DNA from 4 places in the Duganella sp. AC917 genome. Region 1 is predicted to be linked to each of the others. Evidence: predicted binding sites of a transcription regulator. Region 1 holds the regulator's gene; each other region holds the start of a gene.

The links. Region 1 encodes sigma-54, which starts transcription at its own class of promoters, with help from an activator protein. Its sites were predicted from a motif close to TGGCANGNAANCTGCTTT; they were not measured.
Region 2: prpB (methylisocitrate lyase) is a predicted target of sigma-54. The motif match lies at 2,458-2,475, and genes of this name have one in related genera.
Region 3: ACZ0BA_RS11470 (urease accessory protein UreD) is a predicted target of sigma-54. The motif match lies at 3,586-3,603, and genes of this name have one in related genera.
Region 4: ACZ0BA_RS25965 (flavin monoamine oxidase family protein) is a predicted target of sigma-54. The motif match lies at 6,641-6,658, and genes of this name have one in related genera.

Annotation. Positions count from the first base shown of each region.
Region 1 is NZ_OZ409848.1:5,809,534-5,817,446, forward strand. It holds gene lptC (LPS export ABC transporter periplasmic protein LptC) at 1-21, shown strand, start outside; gene lptA (lipopolysaccharide transport periplasmic protein LptA) at 59-640, shown strand; gene lptB (LPS export ABC transporter ATP-binding protein) at 643-1,395, shown strand; gene ACZ0BA_RS25440 (RNA polymerase factor sigma-54) at 1,405-2,886, shown strand; gene hpf (ribosome hibernation-promoting factor, HPF/YfiA family) at 2,962-3,321, shown strand; gene ACZ0BA_RS25450 (enoyl-CoA hydratase/isomerase family protein) at 3,464-4,546, shown strand; gene rapZ (RNase adapter RapZ) at 4,563-5,423, opposite strand; gene hprK (HPr(Ser) kinase/phosphatase) at 5,428-6,363, opposite strand; gene ACZ0BA_RS25465 (PTS sugar transporter subunit IIA) at 6,465-6,947, opposite strand; gene queF (NADPH-dependent 7-cyano-7-deazaguanine reductase QueF) at 7,266-7,913, opposite strand, start outside.
Region 2 is NZ_OZ409848.1:3,406,621-3,414,533, forward strand. It holds gene acnD (Fe/S-dependent 2-methylisocitrate dehydratase AcnD) at 1-330, opposite strand, end outside; gene prpC (bifunctional 2-methylcitrate synthase/citrate synthase) at 342-1,487, opposite strand; gene prpB (methylisocitrate lyase) at 1,501-2,409, opposite strand; gene prpR (propionate catabolism operon regulatory protein PrpR) at 2,584-4,224, shown strand; gene ACZ0BA_RS14805 (hypothetical protein) at 4,334-4,465, shown strand; gene ACZ0BA_RS14810 (FtsX-like permease family protein) at 4,485-6,929, opposite strand; gene ACZ0BA_RS14815 (S41 family peptidase) at 7,061-7,913, opposite strand, start outside.
Region 3 is NZ_OZ409848.1:2,653,086-2,660,998, reverse strand. It holds gene ACZ0BA_RS11485 (DUF885 domain-containing protein) at 1-1,193, shown strand, start outside; gene ACZ0BA_RS11480 (IS110 family RNA-guided transposase) at 1,242-2,219, opposite strand; gene ACZ0BA_RS11475 (NAD-dependent epimerase/dehydratase family protein) at 2,489-3,397, opposite strand; gene ACZ0BA_RS11470 (urease accessory protein UreD) at 3,635-4,510, shown strand; gene ACZ0BA_RS11465 (urease subunit gamma) at 4,527-4,829, shown strand; gene ACZ0BA_RS11460 (urease subunit beta) at 4,900-5,226, shown strand; gene ureC (urease subunit alpha) at 5,243-6,949, shown strand; gene ureE (urease accessory protein UreE) at 6,956-7,477, shown strand; gene ACZ0BA_RS11445 (urease accessory protein UreF) at 7,491-7,913, shown strand, end outside.
Region 4 is NZ_OZ409848.1:5,941,489-5,949,401, reverse strand. It holds gene ACZ0BA_RS25990 (nucleotide pyrophosphohydrolase) at 54-428, shown strand; gene ACZ0BA_RS25985 (alpha/beta hydrolase) at 425-1,342, opposite strand; gene ACZ0BA_RS25980 (TonB-dependent receptor plug domain-containing protein) at 1,434-3,902, opposite strand; gene ACZ0BA_RS25975 (RidA family protein) at 3,971-4,513, opposite strand; gene ACZ0BA_RS25970 (c-type cytochrome) at 4,538-4,957, opposite strand; gene ACZ0BA_RS25965 (flavin monoamine oxidase family protein) at 4,954-6,579, opposite strand; gene ACZ0BA_RS25960 (Mu transposase C-terminal domain-containing protein) at 6,969-7,913, opposite strand, start outside.

The DNA of each region.
Region 1 (7,913 bases):
CCGCCCAAGGCGCCTCGTTAATTAATACAAGCTAGACAGAGATATGAAGGACACGACGATGAAGAAACTGAATTTGAAGGCGATGCTGTCGGCGGCGGCGCTGCTGCTGGCCGCCATCGGCCCGGCCCATGCCGAAAAAGCCGACTCCAACAAGCCGACCCAGGTGACCTTCGACAACCTCGACGCCGACGACGTCAAGCAGATCAAGACCTTCACCGGCAACGTCGTGCTGACGCGCGGCACCTTGCTGATGAAGTCGCCCAAGGCGGTCGTCACCGAAGACCCGGAAGGCTATCAGTTCGTGGTGCTGACCGGCGGCGCCGGCGTGCAGGCGACGTTCCGCCAAAAGCTCGATGGCGCCGGCGACCAGTGGGTCGAAGGCCGCGCCGATCGCATCGAATACGATGGCAAGACCGAACTGGTCAAACTGTTCTCGAAGGCCGAGATCAAGAAGCTCGAAGGCAGCAAGACCGCCAGCCAGGTCGACGGCGAGTTCATTTCGTACGACAGCCGCCGCGAATTCTTCGCTGTGAAAAACACCGCCAGCGGCGAGAGCAAACCCGGCGCCGGCCGCAGCACGATGGTGATCCAGCCGTCCGTCAAGGCGGCCCCGGCAACCAATCCAGCGGCGGGGAAATAAGCATGGAGCCAACATGCGGTAGCACCCTGATCGTACGCGGCCTGCAAAAGACCTACGGCAAGCGCCAGGTCGTGCATGACGTGTCGCTGCAAGTCGAGTGCGGCGAAGTGGTCGGCCTGCTCGGCCCCAACGGCGCCGGCAAGACCACGTCCTTTTACATGATCGTCGGCCTGGTGCCGTCGGACGCCGGCACCATCGACATCAGCGGCGTCGACATCTCCTCGCTGCCGATCCACCGCCGCGCTTCGCTCGGCTTGTCGTACCTGCCACAGGAAGCGTCGGTGTTCCGCAAGCTGACCGTGGAAGAGAATATCCGCGCCGTCCTCGAGATCCAGAAAGTGGACGGCAAGCCTTTATCCAAGGCTGCCATTGATGAACGGCTCAATACCCTGCTGGCCGATCTGCAAATCGAAAAGCTGCGCGAAAACCAGGCGCTGTCGCTGTCCGGCGGCGAGCGCCGCCGTGTGGAGATCGCCCGCGCGCTGGCCACCAACCCGCGTTTCGTGCTGCTGGACGAACCTTTCGCCGGGGTCGACCCGATTGCCGTGATTGAGATCCAGCGCATCGTGCGCTTCCTCAAGGAGCGCAATATCGGCGTCCTCATTACCGATCACAATGTGCGCGAGACGCTGGGCATTTGCGACCGCGCGTATATCATCAACCAGGGCTCGGTTCTGGCTTCAGGCCGGCCGGACGACATCATCGCCGACGAGTCGGTCCGCCGCGTGTACCTGGGTGAACATTTCAGAATGTAATAGCGCCCCATGAAACAGTCATTGCAACTGCGCACGTCGCAGCACCTCGCGCTGACACCTCAGCTGCAACAGTCGATCCGTCTGCTGCAGCTGTCCACGCTGGAGCTGCACCAGGAACTGGAGCAGCTGCTCACCGATAATCCCTTGCTCGAACGTCTGGACGATCCGCTCGACCGCTCGCTGCGGCTGCTGTCCGACGGCGCCATCAGCCAGCAGGCGCCATCCGGCGAGGCGCCGCCCGAAGGCCCGCCGAACCAGCAGGACGCGCCGGCCCCGGCCGACGCCGACAACTACGACGGCCCGGCCGCCGATACCGAAAGTACCAGCAGCGAAGCCGATGTCGACTGGAGCGACGCCGGCCGCAGCAAGGCGCCCGACGACGAGGACGCGCGCCCGCAACTGGAGGCCAACCACTGCACCCTGCGCGAGCACCTGATGGAGCAGATGCGCGTGACCGTGCTGGAGATGCGCGACCGCGCGCTGGTCGAGCTGATCATCGACGCGCTCGACGAGAACGGCTACCTGGAGGAGCCGCTCGAAGAAATCCACGCGCGCCTGCCGGAGGAACTGGAAGTCGACATCGACGAACTGCGCACGGCCTTGTCGATGCTGCAAAGCTTCGACCCGATGGGCGTGGGCGCGCGCAACGCCTCCGAGTGCCTGGCGCTGCAGATCAAGCGCCTGCCCGGCATCGCGCTGGTGACGCGGCGCATGGCGCTGACCATCGTCGAAAACCATCTGACGTGGTTCGCCCAGCGCGATTTCAACAAGCTGAAGAAGGCGCTCGTGTGCGACGACGAGGATCTGCGCGAGGCGCAAGCCGTCATCCGCCTGTGCAATCCGCATCCCGGTTCGGCGTTCGCCTCGGACGTGTCCGATTACGTGGTGCCGGACGTGATCGTCAAGAAGTCGCGCAGCGGCTGGCAGGTGAGCCTGAATAACGACGTCATGCCGCGCCTGCGGGTCAACGCCATGTACGCCAACCTGCTCAAACAGGGCAAGGGCGAGGGCGCAATGGGGGCCCAGCTGCAGGAGGCCAAGTGGCTGATCAAGAACATGCGCCAGCGCTTTGACACCATCCTGCGGGTAGCCCAGGCGATAGTAGAAAGACAAAAGAACTTTTTCTCGCACGGCGCCGTCGCCATGCGCCCCCTTGTGCTTCGCGAAATTGCTGATACACTGGGTTTACACGAGAGCACTATTTCTCGGGTAACGACTCAAAAGTACATGCTGACGCCGCACGGCATGTTTGAGTTGAAATATTTCTTTGGTAGCCACGTCGCCACCGAAGCGGGCGGTGAAGCAAGTTCGACGGCGATACGGGCACTCATTGTTCAATTGACAGGAGCTGAAGACCCTAAAAATCCTTTATCCGACAGTAAGATTGCGGACATGCTGGGGGAACAAGGCATGGTGATTGCGCGACGGACTGTTGCCAAATATCGCGAAGCGTTGAAAATCCCTCCCGTTAGTCTCCGCAAGTCTTTGTAGTGACTTGGTCACTGTGCGCCCGGCCGCAATGGGCGCGGCACTGACCGTAAGCGACATTTATCTTTAGGAGCGTGTATGAATCTGACCATCAGTGGACATCATCTCGAAGTGACCGCGGCCATCCGCGAATACGTGCAGAACAAACTGGAACGTGTCACTCGTCACTTCGATCAAGTTATTGATATTGCTGTCATCCTGACTGTAGATAACCTTAAAGAGAAATCAAAACGGCAAAAGGCTGAAATCAACCTGCGCATGTCGGGTAAGACCGTCTACGTGGAAAGCCTGTCGCAAGACCTGTACGCCGCCATCGACACCCTGGTCGACAAGCTTGACCGTCAGGTCATGAAGTACAAATCCAAAGTTCAGCAGCACGGCCACGATGCGATCAAGCATCTCCCGGATAGCTACGAACCCGCTGCCGCCGCCCTATAACAACGGCCTCCGGCACCATCCAACAAAGGGCGCAAGGGCGCCCTTTTTTGTGTCCGCGATTTGTGTCCGGCTGCGATCTGGTGAAAATAATTTATCCCGTTTCGGCGGTAGAATGGCTTTTTTATCACGCGACGGCGGCATCATGAGCGAATTGGTCCACACCAGCATCATCAACGGCACCGGCTTTATCACGCTGGACCGGCCCAAGGCGTTGAACTCCCTGTCTTTGGTAATGCTGCGCGCCATCACGGCGGCGCTGCTGACTTGGCGTGACGACTCGGATGTCGAAGCCGTGGTCATCCGCAGCAGCAGCGAAAAGGCCTTCTGCGCCGGCGGCGACATCCGCTTCTTTTACGAGGCCGGCCGCGCCACGCCGCAAGCGGGCAGCGCGCTGATCGAAGATTTCTTCACCGAGGAGTATGCGCTCAATCATCTGGTGCACAGCTATCCCAAACCCTACATCGCGCTGATGGACGGCGTGGTCATGGGCGGCGGCATGGGCATCGCGCAGAGCGGGCCGGACAGCCGGGTGCGGATCGTCACCGAGCGCACGAAGATGGCGATGCCCGAGGTGAATATCGGCCTGTTCCCGGATGTGGGCGGCAGCTATTTCCTGTCGCGGGCGCCGGGCGGGCTGGGGCGCTATCTGGGCGTGACCGGCGTGACGATCGGCGCCGCCGATGCGCTGTATGCGGGACTGGCCGATCACTATGTGCCGTCCGACGAACTGGAGGTGCTGTACGCGATTCTGGAGGCTACCCCGGGCGCGGAGCTGGTCGAGGCGATCGCGGCCTTCGCCGAGCCGTTCAGGGGCGATGCCGGGGCAAGCAAGCTGGAGGCTGAGCGCGCGGCCATCGACCGTCACTTCGGCGCGGGGTCGGTGCCGGCGATCGTTGCGTCGCTGGAGTCGGACGCGAGCCCGTTCGCGCTTGAAACTGTGCGCACGATGGCGAGCCGGTCGCCGCTGATGATGTGCGTGACGCACGAGTTGATCGCACGCGGCGCGGCGCTGGAGATGGCCGGCTGCCTGCGCATGGAACGCGCGCTGGTGCGGCGCGTGTTTGAGCATGGCGAGGTCATCGAAGGCGTGCGCGCGCTGGTCATCGACAAGGACAACGCGCCGAAATGGAATCCGCCGTCGTTGGAGGCTGTGACGGGGGAAATGGTGCAGCGGCTATTCGAACCGGTGTGGCCGGACTATGCCCACCCGCTGCGACACCTTTAACCGTCCTCGCCGGACGCTACTGCTCGCGATGGCGCAATACCACGCGTTCGTTCGGATGGAAATACGCGGCCAGTTTCTCCGCCATGTACACCGACCGGTGCTGGCCGCCGGTACAACCCAGCGCCACCGTCAGATAACTCCGGTTGTCGGTCTTGAAGAACGGCAGCCACTTTTCCACAAACGCGCGGATGTCGCCCAGCATCTCGATGGCGCTCGGCTGGGCATCGAGGAAATCGATCACCGGCGTGTCGCGCCCGGTCAGCGGACGCAACGTCAAATCATAATAAGGATTCGGCAGCGCCCGCACATCGAACACAAAGTCGGCGTCCATCGGTACGCCCAGCTTGAAGGCGAACGATTCGAAGAACAAGGTCAGCGGCGCACCCTCGCTGGCGACCAGATCCTTGACCCAGGCACGCAGCTTGTTGGCGCTCAGTTCGGACGTGTCCACCACATGGCCCAACTGCTCGATGGCCGACAGCCGCTCGCGCTCTTCCATGATGCATTCGATCAAGGTGCGGCGCGCGGCCGGATTCTGGCCCGGGCGCAGCTCGTGCGACAGCGGATGGCTGCGGCGCGTCTCCGAGAAGCGCGCCACCAGCGAGTGCGTGTTTGCCGTCAGGAACATGACCTTGACGTCGTGTCCCTCTTCGCGCAGGCGCTTGACGTCGGCCGGCAGCGAGGCCAGCGATTCGGCGCTGCGGGCGTCGACCGCCACCGCCAGCGCCTGCAAGCCTTCCTCGGCCAGGGTCGAGACCAGGTTCGACAGCAACGCCGGCGGCAGGTTGTCGACGCAGTAGTGACCGGTGTCTTCCAGCACATTCAGGGCCACCGATTTGCCGGAGCCGGAGATGCCGGTGATGAGGACGATGCGCATGAATTTAATCTCCGCTCATGGCTTGCCGTTGGCGCTCCATGAACTCCTGTAATGTGTCGATGCCGCGCAATTGCAGTATCGTGTTGCGTACCGCGGCCTCCAGCAGCACCGCGATGTTGCGGCCGGCCGCGACGGGAATGACGACCTTGCGGATCGGCAGGCCCAGCACGTCCTCGGTCGGGAACTGGAACGGCAAGCGCTCCACTTCCTCCTCGGCCGCGCCACGGCGCACCAGATGCACGATCAGTTTCAGGCGCATCTTGCGGCGCACCGCCGTCTCGCCGAAGATCGCCTTGATGTCCAGCAAGCCCAGCCCGCGCACTTCCAGCAGATTCTGCAGCAAGGCCGGGCAGCGGCCCTCGATCATGTTCGGCGCGATGCGCGAAAACTCGACCGCGTCGTCGGCCACCAGCCCGTGCGAGCGCGAAATCAGTTCCAGGCCGAGCTCGCTCTTGCCGAGGCCGGAGTCGCCGGTGATCAGCACGCCCACGCCCAGCACGTCCATGAAGACGCCGTGCATGATGATGCGTTGCGCCAGCTTCTTGGAAAGATACACGCGCAGGAAGTCGATCACCTGTGCGGCAGGTAACGGAGTGGAGAACAGCGGGATGTTTTTTTCGTCGCAGATGGCGAGGATGTCGGGCGGCGTTTCCAGGCCCTGCGCGATGATCAGCGCCGGCGGGCCACCAGCGATCAGCTCGCCGATGACGTGGGCGCGCGTAAGTGCCTTCAGGCGCTGGTAGTAATTGATTTCCTGGTGCCCGAAAACCTGGATGCGGCCCGGGTGGATGGTGTTCAAGTGGCCGACCTGATCGGCGGCGGAGGCGACGTCGCCGGAGATCAGGCGCTCGCCGCCGGGAAAGCCGGCAAACCAGCCGAGCTGCAAACTCTCGCGATTGTCGTCGTAAAGCCTTTGTATCGTCAGCGGCGTTTGCAGCATGGGTCGTCTTTATCTCAAGGTTGGACTAAGGTGGAGCTACGTCCCTAGTTTAACCTATTGTCCAGCACCTCATGCTTGCAAGCCACTTCGGAGCCGGCTTGTCAGCCTGCCGCCTGCAGGCTCGGCATCCAGTTGATGATGCGCGAGTGCACCGATTTCGGGTCCGGGTCGGTGCTCAGCGCGGTGCGGAAGGCGTCGTCCGAGAACATCTCGGCGATTTCCGACAGGATTTCGAGGTGCTGCTGGGTGACGTGGTCCGGAATCAACAGGAAGAACAGCAGGTTGACCGGCTTGCCGTCGGGCGACTCGAACGGAATCGGCTCGGCCAGGCGGACGAACGCGGCCAGCGGCGATTTGAGGCTCTTCATGCCCTTGATGCGGCCGTGCGGCACGGCTACGCCATGACCGAGCCCGGTGGAACCGAGGCGCTCGCGCGCGAACAGGTTGTCCGAGACGGTGGAGCGGGCGATGCCGCAATTGTTTTCGAAGATCAGGCCGGCTTGCTCGAATGCCCGCTTCTTGCTGGAGACTTCCAGATCAAGCAGCACATTGTCGAGGGAGAGTATTTTGCTCAGGTTATTCATAAGACGATAAGAATGTTACGACGCACAAGGCGTGCCGCCGAATTATAGGCTTGTTTGTGCGCCGTGCAACATGAATTCGCTCGCGCCGGCGTTGCTTTGACGTCAGGCAGCCGGCGCGCTGGGCTGCCACGGGTGTTATTAAATATGCACCACAGAAAGCATTTGCTATTTATGCGTTATAAACTACGAAAACGCCGGTTTTTCGCTGCAAACCGCCGGGGTTTTCCGATTTTTCGCGTTTTTACGCCGATGCGCTCATTTCTTACAAAAGACGCATCATTGTTCACATCATTGAGCACATCATACGCCTGATTTTGGCTATTGACGTGCGCCGCGCAGGTTGGGCGGTTTCTGTGCCGTGCTGAAATTGCTGCGCCACGGATTGATGTCGAGACCGCCGCGACGGGTGTAGCGCGCGTACACCGCCAGTTGCTGCGGCGCGCATTCGCGCAGGATGTCGACGAAGATGCGTTCGACGCATTGCTCGTGGAATTCGTTGTGCTCCCGGAAACCGATCAGATATTTCAATAAACTTTCCTGGTCGATTTGCGGGCCGGCGTAGTGGATCTGCACGCTGGCCCAGTCGGGCTGGCCGGTGACCAGGCAGTTCGACTTGAGCAGGTGCGACACCAGTTTTTCCTCGACCGGCTCCTCGTCGTGCGCGGCCTTCAGTATTGCTGGCGACGGGCTGTAGTTGTCGACCTCGATATCGAGGCGGTCCAGCAGCAGCCCGTCGAGTTCGCCCATCGAGATCATGCCGAATTCCTCCGGCTGGGTGATAGTGATGTGGACGTTGGCGCCGGCGGCCTCGGTCAGGTCCTGTTGCAGCAGCGACTTGAGCGCCACCACGTTTTCCAGGCGGGTCTGGTTGAACGAATTGAGGTAGAGCTTGAACGATTTCGACTCGATGATGTTGGGCGAATCGGCCGGAAAGGTCACGCGGGCGATCGCCACCTGCGGCTTGCC
Region 2 (7,913 bases), 2.4 Mb from region 1:
CGGATTGACCAGCGCCGGATCACCGCCTTGCAAGGCGATGGCGTCGCGCAGGCCGGCCAGATCGACCAGCGCGGTCTGGCCCAGAATGTCGTGACATACCACGCGCGCCGGGAACCACGGGAAATCCAGATCGCGGCGGCGTTCGATGAACTGTCCGAGCGAAGCGTTCAGCGTCGCCGGATCGCAGCGACGCACCAGGTTCTCGGCCAGCACGCGGGATGTGTAGGGCAGTTTGGCCCAGGCGCCCGGCTGGATCGCATCGACGGCGGCGCGCGCGTCGAAGTAATCCAGTTGGGTGCCGGGTAAGGGCTTGCGAAATAGCGTATTCATTATGGCGTCCATTACTTCCGATCCTTGATCGGCACAAACTGCAGATCTTCCGGGCCGACGTAGTTCGCGCTCGGGCGAATGATCTTGTTATCGATGCGCTGCTCGATGATGTGCGCGGCCCAGCCGGAGGTGCGCGAGATGACGAACAGCGGGGTAAACATCGCCGTCGGCACGCCCATCATGTGGTACGACACGGCCGAGAACCAGTCCAGGTTCGGGAACATCTTCTTGACGTCCCACATCACGGTCTCCAGGCGTTCGGCGATGTCGAACATCTTCATCGAGCCGCCTTCGCGCGACAGCTTGCGCGCCACTTCCTTGATGACGACATTGCGCGGATCGGAGATCGTGTACACCGGGTGGCCGAAGCCGATCACCACTTCCTTGTTGGCGACGCGGTTGCGGATGTCCGCTTCCGCCTCGTCCGGATTTTCATAGCGCTTCTGGATCTCGAACGCGAACTCGTTGGCGCCGCCGTGTTTCGGACCGCGCAGCGCCCCGATCGCGCCGGTGATGGCCGAGTGGATGTCCGACCCCGTGCCGGCGATGACGCGGCCGGTGAAGGTCGACGCGTTGAATTCGTGCTCCGCGTACAGGATCAGCGACGTGTGCATCGCCTGCACCCAGCTGTCCGACGGTTTGAAGCCGTGCAGCAGATGCAGGAAGTGGCCGCCGATGGAGTCGTCGTCGGTTTCCACGTCGATGCGCTTGCCATTGTGGCTGAAGTGATACCAGTACAGCAGCATCGAACCGAAGGACGCCATCAGGCGATCGGCGATATCGCGCGCGCCCGGCACGTTGTGGTCGTCCTTCTCGGGCAGCACGCAGCCCAGCACCGAGACGCCGGTGCGCATCACGTCCATCGGGTGCGCCGAGGCCGGCAGCGCCTCCAGCGCCGACTTCAGCGCCTGCGGCAAGCCGCGCAACGAGCGCAGTTTGGCCTTGTAGCCGCGCAGCTCCGCTTCGTTGGGCAGTTTGCCGTGCACCAGCAGGTAGGCGATTTCCTCGAACTCGCAGGAGTTGGCGACGTCCAGGATGTCATAGCCACGGTAATGCAGGTCGTTGCCGGTTTTGCCGACGGAGCACAGCCCCGTGTTACCGGCGGTGACGCCCGACAGCGCGACGGATTTTTTTGGTTTGAAGGTGGTCTCGGTCATGTCTGGTCTCCGGTTATTTTTTCTGAGCGCCGTTTACTGCATTTTGCGCAGCGAACAAGGCGTCGAGCTTTTGCTCGAAGCTGTGGTAATTGATGCGCTCATACAGCTCGGCGCGCGTTTGCATCGACTCGAGCACGTTCTGCTGCGTGCCGTCGCGGCGGATCGCGCCATAGACGTTTTCAGCGGCCTTGTTCATGGCGCGGAAGGCCGACAACGGATAGAGCACCAGGCCGACATCGGCGCCGCGCAATTCGTCGACGGTGAACAGCGGCGTCGAACCGAATTCGGTGATATTGGCCAGCACCGGCACCTTGACGGCGGCGGCGAACTGTTTGTACATATCGAGGCTGATCATCGCCTCCGGGAAGATCATGTCGGCGCCCGCTTCCACGCATGCGACGGCGCGGTCGATGGCCGATTCAAGGCCTTCGACCGCCAGCGCGTCGGTGCGCGCCATGATGACGAAGTTTTCGTCGGTGCGCGCATCGACGGCGGCGCGGATGCGGTCGACCATCTCCTGCTTCGAGACGATCTCCTTGCCCGGACGGTGGCCGCAGCGCTTGGCGCCCACCTGGTCTTCGATATGCATCGCGGCGGCGCCGAACTTGATCATCGACTTGACGGTGCGCGCCACATTGAACGCGGAGGCGCCGAAGCCGGTGTCCACATCGACCAGCAGCGGCAGATCGCAAACGTCGGTGATGCGGCGGACGTCGGTCAGCACGTCGTCGAGGTTGGAGATGCCCAGGTCCGGCAGCCCGAGGGAACCCGCCGCCACGCCGCCGCCCGACAGATAAATCGCCTTGAAGCCGGCGCGTTTGGCCAGCAAGGCATGGTTGGCGTTGATCGCGCCGACCACTTGTAACGGGGATTCTTCCTGAACTGCTTTGCGGAAGGCGGCGCCTGCGGAATATTGACTCATGTGAGACCTTTCAGTATTGCATTGAAGTTGCATCGAAGTTGAATTGTTATTGCAAGGTACGTGCCAAGTGCTCACGCCTTAAGAATCAAAGAGTTAGCTTCGAGAAATGTTTCAGCTGTGTTTCATTTTGAAACGTCGAAACATATCATGAAACGAATGCGCTACAATCGAATCATGCGCCACTCCATATCCCTGCCGTTCGATCCCGACGATAAACCGGTCATCTGGACCGTATCGGTATCGCGCCTGTACGACCTGTTCCGCGACATCACGCTCGAATACGACAACCTCGCCACGATAGAGCCGATCAACCTCGGTTTCGATGAAGCGGCGCGCCACATCCGCGAGCGCATGGCCACCGAGCGTTGCGACGCCGTCATCGCCGCCGGCTCCAACGCCGCGTATCTGAAAGGCCGCCTGTCGGTGCCGGTGGTGATCGCCAAGTTCAGCGGCTTCGACGTGATGCAGGCGTTGGCACGCGCGCGGCGCGTCTCGGACCGGATCGGAATCGTCACATATCAGGAGCGTTTGCCGGAGCTGGCGGAATTCGCCGGCACCTTCGGTTTCGATGTAGCGCAGCGCACCTACGCCACCGAAGAAGACGCGCGGGCGCAGATCAACGATCTGAAAGCGGCCGGCATCAAGGCCATCGTCGGCGCGGGCCTGATCACCGACCTGGCCGAGGAAGCGGGATTGACGGGGGTGTTCGTGTACTCCGCCGCCTCGATCCGCCACGCGTTCGATGACGCGCTGGAAATGGCGCGTCTGACGCAGCTGGAATCGAACCGCGTTCGCACGCGCGGCGCGGTGGTGACGGACACGTTGCGCGCAAAGCATGGGCTCAACGACCTGCGCGGCGAATCGGCGGCTATGGAAACGTTGCGGCAGTCGGTCGTGCTGTATGCGAAGTCACCCGCCACCGTGCTGATACAAGGCGAAACTGGCACCGGCAAGGAACTGGTGGCGCAAGCGATTCACCGCGAAAGCCCGCGCAGCCTGGGACAGAACCGGCCATTTGTCGCCGTCAATTGCGGCGCGATCGCCGAATCGCTGCTGGAATCGGAGTTGTTTGGCCACGAGGAAGGCGCCTTCACGGGCGCGCGGCGCGGCGGCCATGCCGGCCTGTTCGAAGCTGCAAATCGCGGCACGCTATTCCTCGATGAAATCGGCGAGATGCCGCTGGCGCTGCAAACGCGCCTGCTGCGCGTGCTGGAGGAACGGGAAGTGGTGCGCGTGGGCGGCACGCGGCCGATACCGGTGAACGTGCGCATCATCAGCGCCACCCACTGCGACCTGGAACAGCGCGTGCGCGAGGGCCGCTTCCGCGCCGACCTGTTTTACCGGTTGGCGGTGCTGCGGCTGTCGCTGCCGCCTTTACGCGCCCGTCCCGACGATGTGATGACGCTGGCCGAGTGGTCGTTGAAGAACGCGCTGGCGTCGCTGGGCGCCCGGCCGCATCCGAATTTGCACGCGGAGATGAACGCCTGCGCAACGCTGCTGCGGCGCTACGACTGGCCGGGCAACGTGCGCGAACTGCGCAATTTCACCGAGCGCCTGGCGCTGTTTCTCGCGGCCGAACCCCTGCAGGCGTTGACGCCGGCATTTGTTCTGGGTGTGGCGCCGGAAATGGGCGCAACGGCGTCGACAGGCTCGGACTCGGCTTCGCTCCCCGTTTCAACACTGCGCACCAAGAGCGCAACCGAGGCAGTCGCCCGATTTGGCGGCCGCCGTGATGCGGCCGCTGAATATCTGGGAATCAGCCGCACGACGCTATGGCGACGTCTAAAGAACGAAGACGGTTCTACCAAGCAATGACAGAGGTCATAACCAATTCGAATATCGAATATGGTAATTTAAAATTATATTTATATCTGGAGAACCGCTAGACTGTAGTTATTGCAAAAAGCCGTTCAAAGGAGTTTATATGATCACCTACCTCGCCACCCCGCAAACCATGACCTCGCCGGCGAAAGCCCGCGACTGGAAAGCCCTGATCCGCCGCGCGTTCGAGCTGGCAGGCGCCCCGTACGCCAACAGCCCGTATATGCCACTGTAATGAGTCACGGGGCGCGCGCTCACATGCGCAACGCCCGCACCGGCACCATGCGCATCGCGATCCAAGTATGGCGCGCGATCGCGATCAGCGCGACCGCCCACGTCAGCGAGAGCGCCAGCAGTAAGGTCCAGTAGCCGATCGGCGCGTGCTCCACATAGCCGGCGAGGTAGCGGTTGATCGCCACCGCCGCGATGGGCAGCGCCAGCACGGCCGCCGCCAGCAGCAGCGCCCCCACCTCCCGCAGCACCAGCAGACCGATATCGGTGCGCCGCGCACCGTGCAGCCGACGCAGCACGATCTCGCGCGCGCGCCGCTGCACCGAATTCGCCGACAGGACGTAAGTACCGAAAGCCGCGATCACGAGCGCGATGCCCGTGGCGACCGCCAGCAACCGCGCAAGGCGCGCATCCTCCTCATAGTTCACAGCCAGGACGTCGGCGGCGCGGTACGTGCGCGGAATCGCATCGGGAAAATAGCTCGGCCACAGCGCCAGCGCGGCGCGTTCGATATCGGCCGGCGCACCGGAGGCGCGCACATTCAGCACCGTTCCGGCGGTTGAAAGATCATAGGCAACCGCCGTCGGCTTCTCCCGCAACGAACGGAATCGCAGTTCCGGCGCGATGCCGACGATGCGCTTGGCCGTCACCACGTTGTCGAAACCGGTGAACATCACCGTCTGCCCGACTGCCTCCTCCGCACTGCCGAATCCCAGTTCGCGCGCGGCGACCGCGTTCAGCACCACCGGTACGCTGTCATTCTCCGCGTCCGAGCTGTCCTTGAACAGCCGTCCCGCCGCCGGCGCGATGCCGTGCAATTCAAAGAAATTCGCACTGACCGATTTCATCTCCATTGTCGCCGCCTGTCCGCCCGGACGCTTGAGCGCCCGCGTCCAGATATAGTCGAGCCGCCCCACCGGGTCTTCGGAAACCGCCACGCCGGCCACGCCGGGCTGCGCTTTCAACGCCGATAAATAGCGCCGCGCCTTTTCGCTGTCCTTGACGCGCTCCGGCATATCGACGATCACCATCTGCGCGGGATCGAAACCGGGCGACGCGTGCATCGCGTAGTCGGTCTGCCACGCCACCGCGATGGTGACGCTGGCAAAGCCCATGGCGACGGCGACCTGCAACACGGTCAGCGCGCGGCGCCATTGCATGCTGCCCATCGACTCCGTATCCGGCCGCCCTTCGAGCGCCTGTTGCGGCGCCACCCGCAGCGCGATCCAGACCGGATAGGCGGCCGTGGTCAATCCCAGCAATGCTCCGATGCAGAGTGCGGCGGCGAGGTTTTGCAGCGAGAACAAACCGTCCAGCTGGCGATTGACCAGATGGGAAAACGCCGGCAACGCCAGCCACGCCAGCAGCAGGGCGAATACCGTCGCCACCATCGTCACCAGCAGCGATTCGAGCAGGAACTGCAGTGCGATGCGAGGCGCGCCGGCGCCCAGCACCTTGCGCATCGCCACCTCGCGCTGGCGACGCAGCACGCGCACCATCGACAGGTTGGCATAGTTGATCCCGGCCAGCAGCAGGATCAGCACCGCCATCAACGCCAGGCCGGCGGTGACAACGGGACTGGCGCGGTCGCCGGGCAACGCGATAAAACTGTTTTTGATGGTGTTGTCGAAGTAGGCATCACGTAGCGGGGACATCGACAATTCGATCGGCTTGCGTTTGCCGAGCCGATCGCGCACCTCCGGCGGCCATTGATTCAAGCTTGGAGCGATATCCACCGCGTGCTGCAAACGGCCGACGATACCCGGCACCGAGCTGCCCGGCTTCACGCGCAGCAGCATTTTGCTCATCCAGCCGCTTTCGCCGGTCAGCATCTCGTGTCGTATGACTTTTTCCACCACGCCCGCGTGAACGCCGAACAGCACCTCGAACGGAATCGTCGTATTGGCCGGCGGCGCCGGCACGATCGCGCCGACCTGCATGGTCACACCTTCCGAGAGCATGGTCCGTCCCAGCGCGTTGCGCGTGCCGAACATGCGCAGCGCCGCCTTTTCGGTGACGACAAACAGGTCGGGCCGCTCCAGCGCCTGCGCCAGATCGCCCTGCACCGCGCGCAGGCCCAGCATCGATGGAAAACCGGGTAGCACGATCAAGCCGCGCACGGTCGTCAGGTTGCGGTCGACGCGCACCGTCAGCGGCGTGATCTCCGGACGCGCCGGAATGTAGTTGGTGGCGTCGACGACGCCCGGAATCTTGAGCGCCGTCTCGCGCAGGAACATCGGCGCCAGATCGAACAGCGGCGACGATTGCTCGACATTGAAGTGATGTTTAACGACGTAGACCTGATCCGCGTCGGGCAAGTGCGTGTCGTACTCCATCGAGTAGCGCACAAAGCCAAGCAGTAGCAGGCAGGCGGCCAGGCCCATGCCGAGACCGAGCACGGAGGCCAGTGAGTATGCCGGCTCTTGTATCAGGGTGCGCCAACCGATGCGCAGGTCGAGTAGCTTCATAGGGTAAGTCCGCGGATGGAAGATGAAGTGATATTGCAACTACCATGCCACGGCGTTTAACCACCGCTTACGCGCGGAACCGGCTGGATTTGTTCGGAAGTGAACGCCGGTGCTGTTCACTTCCGAACACTTTACTTCGCCTTGATCGGGAAAGCCGGACGTGAAGGCCGCACCGGCGGGTTCTTTGCCAGTTCCGCCTTGATGACCTCAATCGCCTTTTCCAGCTGCGGATCGCGGCCGGCGATAACGTCCGCCGGCGTTTGATCGACTTCGATATCCGGCGCCACGCCCTCGTTCTCCACGCCCCAGCCGCCCTCGCGGGTCCAGAAGGCCAGGTTGGGCGCCGTGATCGAGCCGCCATCGAGCAGCACCGGGAAGCCAAGCACGCCCACCAGCCCACCCCAGGTGCGCTTGCCGATCAAAGGCCCCATCTGGTTTTTGCGGAACATCCACGGCAGCAGATCGCCGCCCGAGCCGGCCGTTTCGTCGATCAGCATCGCGCGCGGTCCCTGGATCGACGCCGATGGCGTTTTCATATCCGCGCCATAGCGCATGGTCCACCAGGCGATCTCCTTCTTCTGCAAGATCTCCAGGTAGTAATCGGCGACGCTGCCGCCGCCATTGAAGCGTTCATCGATGATGACGGCATCCTTGTCGGCCTGCGGGAAGAAGTAGCGTTTGAAGTAGGTATGCCCCAAACCTGCGGTGTTCGGCACGTACACATAGGCTACCTTGCCGCCGGTGGCCGCGTTGACCTTACGGATATTCCCCTCGATCCAGTCGCGGTTGCGCAGCGCGTCCTCGTTCGGCACCGGCACCACGGTGACGGTGCGCGACTTGCTGCCGTCCGCGTTCGGACCGACTGTGATGTCGATCGCCTTGTTGGCGGTGTTTTCAAAGGCGCTGTAAAGATTGGTCGGCGCCACCAGCGGACGGCCATCGACCGCCAGCAGATATTCCCCGGCTTTGACATTCAGGCCCGGC
Region 3 (7,913 bases), 3.2 Mb from region 1:
CCATCACCTCCGTGACCGAGGCCAAAACGCCGCAGGACACTGTGTTCTACATGCCGTTCAAGGCGATGCCGGCCACGATTCCGGCGGCGCGGCAAGAACAACTGCGCGCGGAGGGCGTCAAGGCGATCGAGACCTACGTGCTGCCTTCGTACCGCAATCTGCTCAAGTTCATGCGCGACGAGTATGTGCCGAAGTCGCGCGAGGACTTGGCGGCGGAAAATCTGCCGGACGGTAAGGCCTACTACCAGTCGAAGATCGTCGAATTCACCACCACCACGATGAGCGCCGACGAGATCCACCAGATCGGCGTCAGCGAAATGGCAAATATCCGCGCCGAAATGCTCGAAGTGATCAAGCAGACCGGCTTCGAAGGCGACCTGCCGGCCTTCCTGCAGTTCCTGCGCACCGATTCGCGCTTCTATGCCAAGACGCCGGAGGAACTGCTGATGCGCTCCGCGTGGGTGGCCAAGAAGTTCGACGCCAAGGTTGGCCAGTACTTCGGCTACCTGCCGCGCCGCCGCTTTGCCGTGATTCCGGTGCCGGACGACCAGGCGCCGTTCTACACCTCGGGACGCGGTGGTCCGGGCGTCTATCTGGTCAACACCTACAACCTGCCGTCGCGCGCCTTGTACAGCATGCCGGCGCTGACCCTGCACGAATCGGCGCCGGGCCACGCCTTCCAGATGCCGGTGGCGATGGAGCAGAAGGGCCGTCCGGCGTTCCGCAACGCTTACATTTCGGCATATGGCGAAGGTTGGGCGCTATACAGCGAACGGCTGGGTGTCGAGATGGGCATGTACGAGACGCCGTACGAGGTGTTCGGCATGCTCAGTTACCAGGCGTGGCGTGCTTCGCGGCTGGTGGTCGATACCGGTATCCACAGCAAGGGCTGGACGCGCAAACAGGCGCAGGATTACCTGAAGGCCAATACAGCGCTGTCGGAGCACGAGATCGAGACGGAAGTGGACCGCTATATTTCGTGGCCTGGCCAGGCGCTGTCCTATTATCTGGGCGAGATGAGCATCATCAACGCGCGCAAGAAGGCCGAAGCGGCGCTGGGATCGAAGTTCGACATCCGCGCGTTCCACGACACGGTGCTGCAATTGGGTTCGGTGCCGCTGCCGGTGCTGGAGGCGCGTATCGACTTGTTCATCAAGGAAGGTGGCAAGAGCCCATATCCTAGCCTGGATTAAGTGCGACTCATGGTCCGTCGTCGATCCAAGTAGATACCGTCTTGATCGTCAAGACAGAATGGCAAAATTTTTATCGTAAGCCCGTCCAGTCTTGACGACACCGAAGCACAAATGTGCGAGCTTGCGCATGGCGGCCCCAATGGCGGACATTTTGGATTTGCCGCGCTCAAGCAAGCGCTCGTAGAGTGCTTTAATGTGTGGATTGCGCTTTACCGCCACGATTGCTGGCATGTACAACAGCTTCCTCAAATGGGCCGGCCCGGCTTTGGACATGTGTGGCGGTACGCGCACTGAGGTTCCGGACTCCCAGCTGACCGGAATCAGGCCAAGGTAAGCAGCAAGTTGCTCCCCACTTTTAAAATCACGCCCGGCGAGCAGGCAAGTCATGTGATTGGAGACCCGTTCCCCCACGCCTGGAATGGAGTTCAACAACTCTTTTTTCCCGCGCATGTCCGGATCGTTATCTATCAGGTCATCGATGCAGTGCTGTAGGCGCTTTAACTCGGCCTCGATGAATTTGATTGACCCTTCCACCGACTCAGTCACCAACTGGGGCGTCTCAGTGGCCTCCAGTTTTTCCTGTCGATTCTTCTCACGCAGCAGATCGTCCGCGACGGCGTCACGTCGTGCCAGCAAGGCTTTGAGGGTGCGGGCCGCAGCAGAAGGCGGCTGCCAGGGTGCGGGCTTTCGCTCGGTGCCAAAGCGAGCCAGGACCTGGCTATCCATCTTATCGGTCTTGGTTCTCACGCCCAGTCCACCAGCATATTCGCGAAGCTGGGCGGGATTAACCAATGAAATAGTAAGGCCAGCATCGACAAAAAAGAAGGCAGCTAACTCGTGATACACACCGGTGGGCTCCATGATGATGTGTGGCGACGGCGCGTCGTTCTTCGTCAACCACTCCAAAAGTTTTTTGAACCCATCAGCTGTGTTTGGGATTACCTTCGTCTTTACTTTGCCGCTGTCAGCGTTGCGCAAGGCGCAGTCTAATTTTACTTTGGAAACATCAATGCCGAGATAGAACATAAACTAAAATATTTTGAAGTTGATCAATCACACCCACTCACCTTGTACATACAGGGTCCTTGCCCTTGGCTACCGTCCAGTGTCAAATAATTGGTGTGGAGGAGAGGTGAAGGGCCTAATCTACGTCACAAGGTCGAGCCTTCAGGGCGGATACAGGATGTCCCTCACCTCAGTTAATGGTAGCTAACCACTAACTCGATCAAGATACAAGGGCGGATTAGGCGGCACGCCGTAATCCGCCACCGGAGCCGCCAGCGGCTTCCGCTTGGTCACGCGCCAGCGGAAGCCGTCAACATATCGTTGGCAATCCACTCCAGCACCGACGGCCGGTGCGGCTTCCACCCCAACTGCTCGCGCCCGCGCTTGCCCCGCACGCGGCTGTTGGATCCCAACCCGTACGACGCCATCTCGTACCCCCATTCCTCCTTGGCCTGCTCCAGCGGCCAATCCTGCGCCTCGCCAAATCCGAGCGCACGTGCCATGGCCGCCGTCATATCGCGGAACGACGCCTCTCCGCTCTCGACGAAGTAAAACGCGCCAGGCTCGGTCTTCTCCAACGCCAGCAGATACAGGTCGACCACATCGTCGATATGCACATTGGACCAGACATTCAACCCCGGTCCCACATGCCGCACTATGCCGCTCTTGCGCGCTTGCTTGAGCAGTCGAGGCAATTGCACGCTATCGCGGGGCAGCGCGCCATGGCCGTAGATCAGCGTATTGCACAGCACCGCCGACCGCACGCCATCCTTGGCGGCGGCCAGCACCAGGTTGTCGATGGCGACGCGGGCCGCCTTGTCCGGCGTCGGCTCCGGCAGCTGATCCTCGTAATAAATGCGGTCGGTGCCCAAACCGCCAGAGGCGTCGCCGACGATGCTCGATCCGCTGGTGTGCAGGAACACCTTGCCTGTGCCGGCGAGGCCCTCGATGATGGCTTCCACCGCCGCGCGGTTGTCGCTGCTGGCCGCGTTGATGACGGCATCCGCGTCCCGCGCCTGCGCTTTTAACAATTCGCGGTCATCGAGCGTCCCGACCACGCCGGACACGCCGATTTTCTTCAGTTCCTCGATCTGCTCCGGATTGCGCACCAGACCAACAACCTGGTGCCCGGCCTTGACCAGCCCCGCCGCGATTGAACCGCCGATAAATCCTGCCGCCCCTGTGACAAATACCTTCATGCTGCGCTCCCGTTAAATTTGCGTGCTCACAGTATGGCGATGCACAGTCCCCACACAAAGACCTCGCTGCGCAAAGCATAGTTGAAGCCGAGTCAATAATGAAGATGGGGTCATCGCACCGCAGTGGTGCGTGTGCGCCAAAGTGGTGCAATAAGGTCATGTGGGCTAGCCTGCATCACTCCTTCTGCTGGCACATAGCTTGCATAAGACAGACATTATTTAGAAAACCACCAAGCCATGCCCGATTGCACCGCACCTTCCGACTTTGCCGCCAGCGCAGCCCATGCCGCGTGGCAGGCCAGTCTCACGCTCGGATTCGCGGACGATGCCGGCACCACGCGGCTGTTCAACAATATCCACTATGGCCCGCTACGTGTGCAGAAGGCGCTGTACCCGGAAGACCGCAAGGTGTGCCACGCGATCGTGGTCCATCCGCCGGGTGGCGTGGTTGGCGGCGACCAGCTGGCGATCGACATCGGCGTCGGCGACCGGGCCCACGCCTTCATCACCACGCCCGGTGCGGCGAAATGGTACAAGGCAAACGGCAAAGTCTCGCGCCAGGTCGTCCATCTGCACCTGAACGAGGGCGCCACCCTCGAATGGCTGCCGCAGGAGACCATCTTTTTTGATACCGCTAACGTGACGCTGGAGCAGCATGTGGAGCTTGCCGCCGGCGCCACCTTCATCGGCTGCGAGATCCTGTGCATGGGCCGTCGCGGCTCCGGCGAGGTATTCAACACCGGCACCGTCACGCAGCGCAGCAGCATACGCCGCGACGGCAAATTGATCTGGTGGGACCAGGGCGCGATGGTGGGCGGTCGGCTGGGTAGTCCGCTGGCCCTGAATGGCCACACCGTCTGCGCCACCTTGATCGCCGCCGGCAAACCGCTACCCGCAGCCGTGCTGACCGAGCTGCTGTCACACATCCGCGCCGACATCGCCGCCGACGGCGACCACGCCTTCGGCATCACCCACACAAAAGGCGTACTGGTGGCACGCCATTTGGGCGACGACAGCGAAACCGCGCGCCGCCTGATGCTCACCGTGTGGCGCCGTGTGCGCCCGCATCTGCTGGAGCGCGAGGCCGTCACGCCGCGCATCTGGCAAACCTGATACTGGAATCCCGAACATGGACCTGACCCCAAGAGAAAAAGACAAGCTGCTGATTTTCACCGCCGGCATCGTGGCCGAGCGCCGCCTCGCGCGCGGCCTGAAACTGAATTATCCGGAGGCGATCGCATTGATCACTTGCGCCATCATGGAGGGTGCGCGCGACGGCAAGTCGGTGGCGCAGCTGATGGCCGACGGCACCCAGATACTGACGCGCGACCAGGTGATGGAGGGAATCCCGGAGATGATCCCGGACATCCAGGTGGAAGCTACTTTCCCCGATGGCAGCAAATTAGTCACCGTGCACAACCCGATACCGTGAACCGCATCATGAACACCCATTTACGATCCAACCCGAACCACCACAAGACAGCTTTTTCAAGGAGCTCACTATGATACCCGGTGAATATCTGCTCACGGAGGGCGAGATCGGCCTCAATGAGGGCCGCGAAACCGAAAGCGTGGTGGTAACCAACCAGGGCGACCGGCCGGTGCAGGTCGGCTCGCACTTCCACTTCTTCGAGGTGAACACGGAGCTCAAGTTCGAGCGCTGGAAGGCTTACGGACGGCGCCTGAACATCGCCGCCGGCACCGCCGTGCGCTTCGAGCCGGGACAACAGCGCACGGTGGAACTGGTGAAGCTGGGCGGGGACCAGAAGGTCTACGGCTTCAATGGAAAAGTGATGGGCAAGCTGGATACCAATCCACCGAAAAGCTAATAATAAAAAGGCTAACATGGCTACAATCTCGCGCCGCGCCTACTCGGAAATGTTCGGTCCCACCAAAGGGGATCGCGTCCGTCTGGCAGACACCGAACTGTTTATCGAAATCGAGCACGATTACGCCATCTACGGCGAGGAAGTCAAATTTGGCGGCGGCAAAGTGATCCGCGACGGCATGGGTCAGTCGCAGCGCGTGCGCTCCGATCCGATGGTGATGGACACCGTGATCACCAACGCGATCATCATCGACCATTGGGGCATCGTCAAGGCCGACATTGGCCTGAAGGACGGCATGATCGCCGCCATCGGCAAGGCCGGCAACCCGGACATCCAGTCCGGCGTGACGATGGCGATTGCCGGCGCCACCGAGATCATTGCCGGCGAGGGCATGATCGTCACCGCCGGCGGGGTCGACACCCACATCCACTTCATCTGCCCGCAACAGATCGAGGAAGCCCTGATGAGCGGCGTGACGACGATGATCGGCGGCGGCACCGGTCCGTCGGCCGGCACCTCGGCCACCACCTGCACGCCGGGGCCGTGGCATCTGCATTCGATGCTGGGCGCGGCCGATGCGTTTCCGATGAACCTGGGCTTCCTCGGCAAGGGCAATGTCAGCCTGCCGGAGCCGCTGGAAGAGCAGGTGCGGGCCGGCGCCATCGGCCTGAAACTGCACGAGGACTGGGGCAGCACGCCGGCCGCCATCGACAACTGCCTGAGCGTGGCCGACAAGATGGATATCCAGGTGGCGATCCATAGCGACACACTGAACGAGGGCGGCTACCTGGCCGACACGCTGGCAGCTTTCAAGGACCGCACCATCCACACCTTCCACACGGAAGGAGCGGGCGGCGGCCATGCGCCGGACATTATCGCCGCCGTCGGCGAGAGCAATGTGCTGCCGTCGTCGACCAATCCAACGCGTCCGTTCACCGTCAACACGCTCGACGAGCACCTCGATATGCTGATGGTCTGCCACCACCTGGACGCGGCCATCGCCGAGGATGTGGCCTTCGCCGAATCGCGCATCCGCCGCGAGACCATCGCCGCCGAGGACATCCTGCACGACATCGGCGCCATCTCGATGATGTCGTCCGACTCGCAGGCCATGGGCCGTGTCGGTGAAGTCATCATGCGCACATGGCAGACGGCGCACAAGATGAAGGTGCAGCGCGGACCGCTGGCGCCGGATTCCGCGCGCAACGACAACTTCCGCGTCAAGCGCTACGTCGCCAAGTACACCATCAATCCGGCCATCACGCATGGCATCGCGCACGCGGTGGGCTCGGTGGAAGTGGGCAAGATCGCCGACCTGGTGTTGTGGAAGCCGGCCTTTTTCGGCGTCAAGCCGTCGACAATACTCAAGGGCGGCATGATCGCCGCCGCGCAGATGGGCGACCCGAACGCGTCGATTCCGACACCGCAGCCGGTGCACTACCGGATGATGTTCGGCGCCTTTGGCGGCGGCCTGAAAAAGTCGTTCACCTTCGTTTCGCAGGCGGCGTTTGACGACGGCATCGGCGACAAGCTCAAACTGAACAAAACCCTCATCGTCGCCAAGGATATGCGCGCGCTGCGCAAACACCACATGATCCACAACGGCGCCACGCCGAAAATGGAAGTCGATCCCGAAACCTACGAAGTGCGCGCCGACGGCGAGCTGCTAGTCTGTGAAGCGGCCTCCGTGCTGCCGATGGCGCAGCGTTACTTCCTGTTCTAAACACCTATGCTGACACTTCATACCAAAATATCAGCGGCCGACCATGCGGCTGCAAACATCACCGCCCAACTGGTGCTGCCCTACGAACTACGCGAAAAATGCCGCCTGCGCGCCACGCTGGATACCGGGGAGGACGTCGCCGTGTTTACCGTACGCGGCACCGTCCTGCGCGACGGCGACCTGCTGACGGGAGAGGATAAGCGTGTGGTCAAGGTGGTGGCCGCGCCGGAGCCGACCTACAAGGTCACCTGCGCGGACGCCCACACCCTGCTGCGCTGCGCCTTCCATCTCGGTAACCGCCACACGCAGGCGCAGGTCGGTGACGGTTTCCTGCGCATTCGCGCCGACGCCGTGCTCAAGGAAATGCTGGCCGGCCTGGGAGCAAAGGTGGAGGAAGAGCAGGCGGCCTTCGAGCCGGAATCGGGGGCATACGGCGGCGGTCACGCGCACCACGACGACGGCGGACACCATCCGCTGGCGCCGATCCCGCTGCGCCAGAAGATCCACCGTCCTAGCGATCCGAAATGAGCGGGTCATTCTGATGCAAGCATCGGCGCTACTCCATCTGCTGCAATTCGCCAGTCCGGCCCTCCCGATTGGCGCGTACAGCTATTCGCAGGGGCTGGAGGCCGCACTGGAAAACGGCATGGTCGCCAACGCCGAGCAGGCGCGCGCGTGGATACTGCGTCACTTGCACGAGGTGGTGGCGCAATGGGAAGCGCCGGTCGCATGGCGGTTGATGCAAGCGTGGTCGCGCCGCGACCGCGCGGCGGTGTCCGAATGGGGCGAACGTTTCATTGCCTCGCGCGACAGCGCAGAATTCCGCGCCGAGACGATCCAGATGGGCTATTCGCTGACCAAACTGGTGGCAGAATTGGGCATCGTCGACGCCGAGATGCTGGCGCACCTGCAAGGCGAGCCGGAGGTGGCGCTGCCGACCGCTTTCGCCTGCGCCGTGGCCGCG
Region 4 (7,913 bases), 130 kb from region 1:
ACCGTCGAAAACGGGGGCTGAAGCGCAAAATGGATGGTGCTAACATGGCGGCCATGGATACCACACCCGCCTCCCCTTCCCCGGATACCCTGACCGAGCTGCGCGAGCTGACGCGCGCCTTCGCCCGTGAGCGCGACTGGGAGCAGTTCCACACCCCGAAGAACCTGGCGATGGCGCTGTCGGTCGAGGTGGCGGAACTGGCCGAGCATTTCCAGTGGCTGAACACCGGCGCCGACGCCGAACTCGATGACGCCAAACGCGCAGGCATCCGCCACGAGCTGGCCGACGTGCTGCTCTACCTGGTGCAACTGGCCGACAAGAGCGGCGTCGACCTGCGCGCGGCCGCGCTGGAGAAAATCGCCCTGAACGCCGACAAATACCCGGCCGACCGGGTGCGCGGCGACGCCCGCAAGTCGACCGAGTACTAGCGTTCCGCCGGCGGCAGGCCGATGCCGAGCGCCTTGCGGATCTGCGCCGAGACGATGGACCACGACGGCGACGTCGCCGCCACCTCGTCGTAGTGGCTTCCCCCCGGCAGCAGGATCACCTCGGCCGCGTCGCCGGCGGCGATGGCGCGGCGCGCGTAATCGTGTCCGGCCCTTGCCGGCGACACGGTGTCGAATTCTCCGTGGATCAGCACCGTGCGCACGCCGGACGGCAGCATCTCGGCCGGCGAGGTGTCGGCAAAAACGTCCGGCCGCGCGGCGCTCGGCGTGCCGGCCAGCTGCGCGGTGTCGCGCTCGCAGCTGGATTTGATCAAGGCCGCCTCGTTGCGCAGGTCGGCCAGGCCGCCCAAGCTAATCACGGTGGGTACGGGCAGCGGATCGGCCATGTACAGAGGGCTGGTGCGCGGCAGGCGAGAACGCGAGCCGGCCCATTGCGCCAGGTGGCCGCCGGCCGAGTGCCCGACCAGCACGATGCGCGACAGGTCGAGGCGGTGCGCCGGCGCCAGCGCCCGCAGGCGGTCCACCGCGGTGGCGACGTCGTGGTACATGCCGGGGTAGCCGCCGCCCGCCTCGTCGAAGCGGCGGTATTCGACGTTCCATACCGCCACACCCTGGCGCAGCAGGTCGCCGGCGATGTTGCGCATTTGCGTGATGCCGCCGAACTCTTTGGTCCAGCAGCCGCCGTGGATCACCACCGCGACCGGAAACGGGCCGTCGCCGCTCGGTGCAAACAATTCGGCGAACTGGGACGGCGCGCCGCCATAGGCCACGTGCAGGCTGGGGGCGGGGCCGGTCAGGGCCAGGTAGTCCTGCAGGGTCATCGGCGCGGCGGCCCCGGCGCCGGCGCTACCGGCGATGGCGGCGGCCAGCAGGGTTCTGCCCATTGTTTTCAACATGCGTCGCTCCTTGGTGTGAAGGCGTCATGCTACACCATAAAAAAACCGCCCCTTGGGGCGGTCGTGGCCAAAAAAACGCGCCGTCAGGCAGTTACCACTTGTAGTTGGCGCGAACGTAGTAGTAGCCACCGTTGATGCCGAACGGCGAGAACGACGGCAGCACCGTCACCGCGGCGTTGTCCAGCGCGGCGCGCTGGTCGGCCAGCAGCGCCGGATTGACACCGTTCGGGTAGGTGTTGAACAGATTGTTCGCGCCCACCGCCACCGACCATGCCGGATTGACCTTGTAGCCCACTTCCAGATCGGTGATGGCCTTGGCCTTGATCTCGGTCTTGTGATAGACCGAACCATCTTCGCTGCCGTAGTCGTTCGACTTGCCGTAGATCGCCTCGCGCAGGTTGATGGTCCAGTCGCCGATCTTCCACAACGCGCCCAAATTGACGCGCAGCTTCGGCGAGGCCGTCTCCAGGTTCGAGATGGCGGTCTTGTCGAGCAGCGTTTGCGGCAGCAGCTGCGTCGGCGCCTGATTGATCTTGGTGACTTCGACCTTGTTGTAGTTGGCCGCGATCGACCAGTCCACGCGGCCATAACCGCCGTAGTTCTCGTTCAACGTGGTGACGAACTCCAGTCCCCGGCTGCGGGTGTTGACCGCGTTCGAGAAGATGTTGATACCGGTCTGGCTGACGGTGCTATCGAGTACGTTGCCGTTGGCCAGGATCGCCGCCGTGACGGCCGGCGAGTTGACCGCGCCGCCGGAACCGTACAAGGCGCCCGAACCGACGATACGGTCGCGGATCTTGATCTGGTAGACGTCGAACGTGATATTGAGATTGCTGGCCGGGTTGAGCACCATGCCGAGACTGAGGTTGGTGGAAGCCTCGGGCTTCAAGCCGTCGACGCCGACCAGGCGCGCGCCCGGCGAGTTGGGCGCCAGCTGCACGAAGGCGCTGGTCGGGCCGACGTTGGTGGCCGAGTAGTACGACTCGGCCAGGGTCGGCGCGCGAAAGCCGTTACTGAAGGTGCCACGCACGGCCGCCATCGGGGTCAGCTCGTAGCGCGAGGTCAGCTTGCCGACCCTGGCGCTGCCGAAGTCGGAGAAGTGCTCGTAGCGCCCCGCCAGGTCGACCGTCAAGTCCTTGATCGGATTGCCAGCGATGTCGATGTAGGCGGCCTTGTTGGTGCGGCGATGGCGGCCGGCGTCGGTCAGCGAGAAGCCCGGATACGACTGCGAACCTTCCTTGTAGCGCGAGGCGGCGTCGCCGGACTGGATCTCGTACTTGTCGATGCGGTGTTCGACGCCGGCGGCAAAGGTCAGCGGCTTGCTCCAGCCGACATCGAATTCGCGGCTCGACTCGAACGTGGTGGTGAGCTGGCTGGCGATGAAGGCGCCGGCCTTGAAGGTGGTCGGCGAGAAGCCGGTGTCGGCGAACAGCGAGGCGTTGGCCGAATCTTCGACGCCGATCTCGGACTTGTCACGGCCATAGGTGGTGCTCAGGTCCAGGTTCCACTCGGCCAGCTTGCCCTTGACGCCGCCGGTCCAGCCAAAGTCCTTCTGGTTGATCTTTTCCTTCGGCGAGAAGCCCTGCGGGTACATCTTCGGAATGCGGGTAGGCAGGCGGTAGTTCTCGTAGGCGCGCGCGACCTTCTCGCCATAGGTGGCGATGCTGTAGATCTGGACGTCCTTGCCGACGTCCCAGCCGAAGTTGGCCGCCAATACCTGCAGGTGGTACTGGGCGTCGCCCTGGATCTTGTTCAGGTACGGGTAGCCGGGAATCGACGTCATGCCCGGCGCGGCGGCAAGGTTGCCGGCGTCGAGCAGGCGCGGGTCGATGCCGCCACGGTCGCTGTAGTCGTGGTATTTCGATTCGGCCGTCACGCTCAGGAAGGCGTCCTTGAACGGTTCGAAGCCGACATTGGCCGAGCCGCCGACGGTCTTGCCGCCGCCGTCCCAGTAGCCGCCGCCGGTGGCCGACGCGGTGCCGCCATGGTCGTTCGATTTGAGGATGATGTTGATCACGCCGGCGATGGCGTCGGAGCCGTATTGGGCGGCGGCGCCGTCCTGCAGCACCTCGATATGGTCGATCGCGGACACCGGGATGAAGTTCAGGTCGGCCGCGGCGCCGCCCTGGTACGGGCCGCCCAGCACGGCCAGGTTGGCGGTGCCGTGGCGGCGTTTGCCGTTGATCAGTACCAGCGTGTTGTTCGGGCTCAGGCCGCGCAGGCGGGCCGACAGGGTCAGGTTGGCGGTGTCGCCGCCGAAGGCTTGCGCGGTGAACGACGGCAGGTTCTGGGCCAGCGCCTGGATCAAGTCCGGCTGGCCGGTGCGCATCAGCGAGGCCGAGTCGAGGACCTGGATCGGCGAGGCGCTGTTCTCGGCCTTCATGCCGCTCGAACGGGTACCGGTGACGATCACCGACCCGGCCGACGCGGCGTCCGGCGCGGCCGCCGCGTCGACAGACTCGGCGGCGGCGTCGGCGGATGGCGGCGCGGCGTACGCGGCGCCGATCGCCAGGGTGGACAACACGGCTGCGACGCCGATCTTGAGTGTGGCCTTGTGCATATTTAAATCCCCAGTTGATTTATAAGAAAATTAAGTAAGACCTGAACCCGAACCTGAAACTGAAAACCTTATTTTTTGGCGACCACCACCTCGATCTCGACCAGCCAGCCCGGATTGCTCAAACCGGCCACCTGCACTACGGCGCGCGCCGGCAGGTTGGTCTGGGCGCCGCCGAAGTATTGGGTGTAGGCCTCCATGAAGCCCTTGGTGTCGCCCTTGCCGCCCTTGGCCGGATCGCCGACCAGGTAGACGGTCATCTTGACGACGTCGGACATCTCCAGCTTCATGCCCTCGAGGATCTCCTTGATCTTTTTGAGCACCGTCTCGGACTGCGCCTTGGTGTCGCCGAAGGCGGCCAGCGAATCCGGCGCGGCGGTCTTGTCGATCACCGCCGGCACCTGGCCGCTGATGAAGTGGATGGTGGCCGTCGGCGGGATCGACACCGCCAGCGCGATCGGAAAGTCCGAACCGGGAATCTTGTGGCGCACGATGTCGGCCTTCTCCTCCATCTTCGGCGCCTTCGTGGCGGCCATCGCCGGCGATGCCGACAACAGGCCGACGGCGGCGGGTATCAACAGTGCGGCGACTACGTGGCTCAATGCTTTGGTCATGGTCTCGTCTTCCTTTGGTTGTAATCAGTGTTTGTTCGACATTTCGGCGCTGCCGAAATGGGCCACGCCCAGCGCGTCGCGCAGCTTGAGCACCTCGGCCTCGGTCAGCGCGTCGGCCTTGTTGCCCCAGCTGGCGCGCACATACGTCAGGATCGCGGCCATGTCGGCGTCGCTGATGTTCTCGCTGAAGTCGGGCATGCCGCCGCGCCCCTTGAGCAGCACGCCGGCCACCTCCGCGTGGTCGCCGGTGACGAACTTGTTGCCGGCCAGCGCAGGGAACGCGCCCGGGATGCCTTTGCCGGTGGCCTGGTGGCAGGCCGCGCAGTTTTTGAGGAACAGCGCCTTGCCGTCCGGCGCGGTCGTCTGCGCCTGCGACGGCGCCGTGGCGGCCGCCGCGAATGCCGCCACGATGGTCATCGCGGCCTTTAGTAACGTGTCCCTCATGCGCTGGCCCTCGCGTGGATTTTGGCGATCTGCTGCCACGCCGATTCGATGGCGCCGGCCTGCCAGCCGGTCAGGTAGCTCAGGTGCTCGCCGGCCAGCATGATCCTGCCCTCGCCTTCAAGCAGCGTCGGATAGGCGGCGGCGCGGGTCTTCTCGGTCCACTCGGCCCAGCCGCCCAGGTTGTACTGCACCCGGTGCCACGCCACCGAGAACGCGTTCTCGAATTCGTCGCGGTACTGCGGGAAGATTTTCTGGCCGGCGGCGACGGCGAATTCGGCGCGTTCGGTCGGCGTCAGCGCGCTGACCTCGATGGCGGCCGTCTGGTATTGGTAATACCCGAGCAGCACGCCCTTCTTTTTCTGCCAACCGTAGGACGGCATCGAGATGGTGTTGATGCCTTTGAGGTCGGTGAGCACGTGGCCGCCGTAGATGTTGTCGTCCTCTTCCCAGAAGCGGCGCTTCATCTGCAGGCCGATCTTGCCGACCGGCGCGTAGGCCACCGTGGCCACGGCCTTCTTGAAACCGTCGGAGAAATCGGTGTCGATCTGGCGCAGCACCGACAACGGGATCGTGCACAGACAGTAGTCGGCCGTCACGCTGGAAGCCTTGCCGGTGGCGGTATCCTTGAAGGCCACCGTCACGCCCTTGTCGTTCTGGCGGATGGTCTGCACCTCTGCGCGGTAGCGGATCACTTTACCGACGCGCTTTTCAAATGCCTTCGGGATCGCGTCCATGCCGCCGACCGGCTGGAACATGGTGGCCTGCATCGGGAAGTCCTGCACCGCGCTGTAGACGTTGCCCAGCTTGGACGCCAGCAGGTCCTTGAAGCCCAGTGGGTCGGACTGCTTGCCGGGTCCCGGCTCCATGCCGGCGCCGGGATAGACGGCGAACCCGCGTCCGGTGCGGCCCTTGTATTTCAGGTCGGCGCCGGCCAGCTGGCCCTCGTGCGCCAGATAGTCGAGCAGCAGGCGCTTGTCGTCTTCGGTCAGTTCGGCGTCGAGCTGGTTGTTCTTGATCGACTTGGCCAGCATTTCGTCGACGTGGCCGCGCATGTCGGACTTGACCTCCTTGATGCGCAGGCGCTTGCCGGCGAAGGGACCGGCGTTTTCGGAATATACATAGGAGTGGTCGTTCTCGTTGACCATCACTTCCAGCGGCACCTCGAACAGCCGCGTGTAGTGCAGGGTCGACTGGTGATGCAGCGGGATGCGCCACGGGCCGTGGTTGATGTACTGGCCCTCGTCGAACTCGCAGGTCTGTTTGTCGCCGCCCAACTCGGTCAGGCTGAAGCCCTTGCGGGCGGTCTGGCAACGGCCGCCGGCGAAGGCGCGCGCCTCCAGGATCTGGCATTGGTAACCGAGCTTGCCCAGCTCATAGGCGGCGGTCAGCCCGGCCAGGCCGGCGCCGAGGATCAGCACCTTCTTGCCTTTGCCGCTGCCGCTCAGCGCGGGCGGCGCGGATGCCGCCGAGCCGATGCCCATGCCCCAGGCGTTCATGGTATTTAACAGCAAGCCGGTGCCGCCGACGGCGGCGGCCCGGTACAGAAAGTCCCTGCGGGTGAATGAACTAATCGAACTAATCGAACTAAACGATTTAAACGGTTTTACTGTTTTGCTATCCATCTGCTTTCCTCACCAGTCTGCCTGAAATACCTTGGGTCACTTGCTTGCCCATAGTTCCAATCTAGCAAGGCGCGTGCCATACGGAACAAACAAAACAAACATGCTTCATGCCGAAGGAAAGCCTTATGCCATCAGGGCTCCCGTTATCGAACAATGTTTTTACATGGCCGAAGGCGGCACACTTGAGCCGTCGCGAAAAGCGCTACCGGCGACGAACTTTATTTGCGTGAAACGGACTTTATTCGGCGCGCGGCGCGGCCCGCGAGCGTGGGCATGGCGGGCCGGCGGCGGCGTGCGGCGGCGGCGCGCACCAGCAAGTGGCAGGCATCGAAACAGGGAATCGGAGGATGCACGACGCTGGACCGCGCCGCGCGCAAACAGACGGAAACTCAGCCCGCGAAGCTGACCAGCACCGGCGCGCCGCCGCGCGCCGACGACAGCGGTGCGGGCGACGCCGCCGACCCGCGCGGCAGGCGGGCGATTTCCTCGGCCGACAGGTGCCGCTGGGCGGCGCAGGCGTCGTCCATGTGGCAGGCGTGGAACTGCATCGGCGCGGCCGGATCGAGCAGGTAGATCATGTCCAGGTTGGACGGATCGTAGGCCACCTTGACGCTCCACGGGCCGCGCAGGCGCGCGCGGTCGAACCAGCGTTCGTTGATGGCGCGCGCGCAGGTGTAAGTACTTTCGAACAGGCGGATGCCGTCGGTGCCCACCTGCGCCGCCGCCACCGGCATCAGGCTGCAGCGGATCAGGTGCTCGGGATAGGTTTTGAGGCTGCCGCCGCGATGGGCCACACCCCAGTCCCACAGTTGGCGCGGGGTGGCGTTGCCGGCATGGCGCAGCGGGTGGCGGTTGTTGTAATACAGGATGCAGTCGATGACGATGCGGGTGAACTGCTCCAGATCGAGCACGCCGTCGAGCCGGCACGGCGCGCCCTCGTCGTCCGGCGCCAGCAGGCGGAAGCGTTTTTCCAGCACCGCCTTCCAGTCGCCCGGGCCGTCGTCGACGGCGACGCAGCGCAGGTTGAAGTTGTTGAGCAAGGCCGGGTCCATGCCCCCCTCGCCGCCGTCGCGGGCGGCTGTCAGCGCGGCGTTGGCGAACAGGGTTTCGGGCAGGTGGCGGCACGGCCATTGCGCCGCCTCGATGCGGCGGCCGAACTGCTGGCTGTAGCGCTGCTTGTCGGCGCCGCAGTTGGCCAGCGCCAGCATCGCCTGCGGCCAGCTGGCCGGCCCCAGGCCGATATAGACGCCGGTGACCAGGCGGCTGAACGAATCGAGCGCGAGATAGATGCGCGGGCGGCCGATCGCCTGCCGGCGGTCGGCGCGCGAGACCAG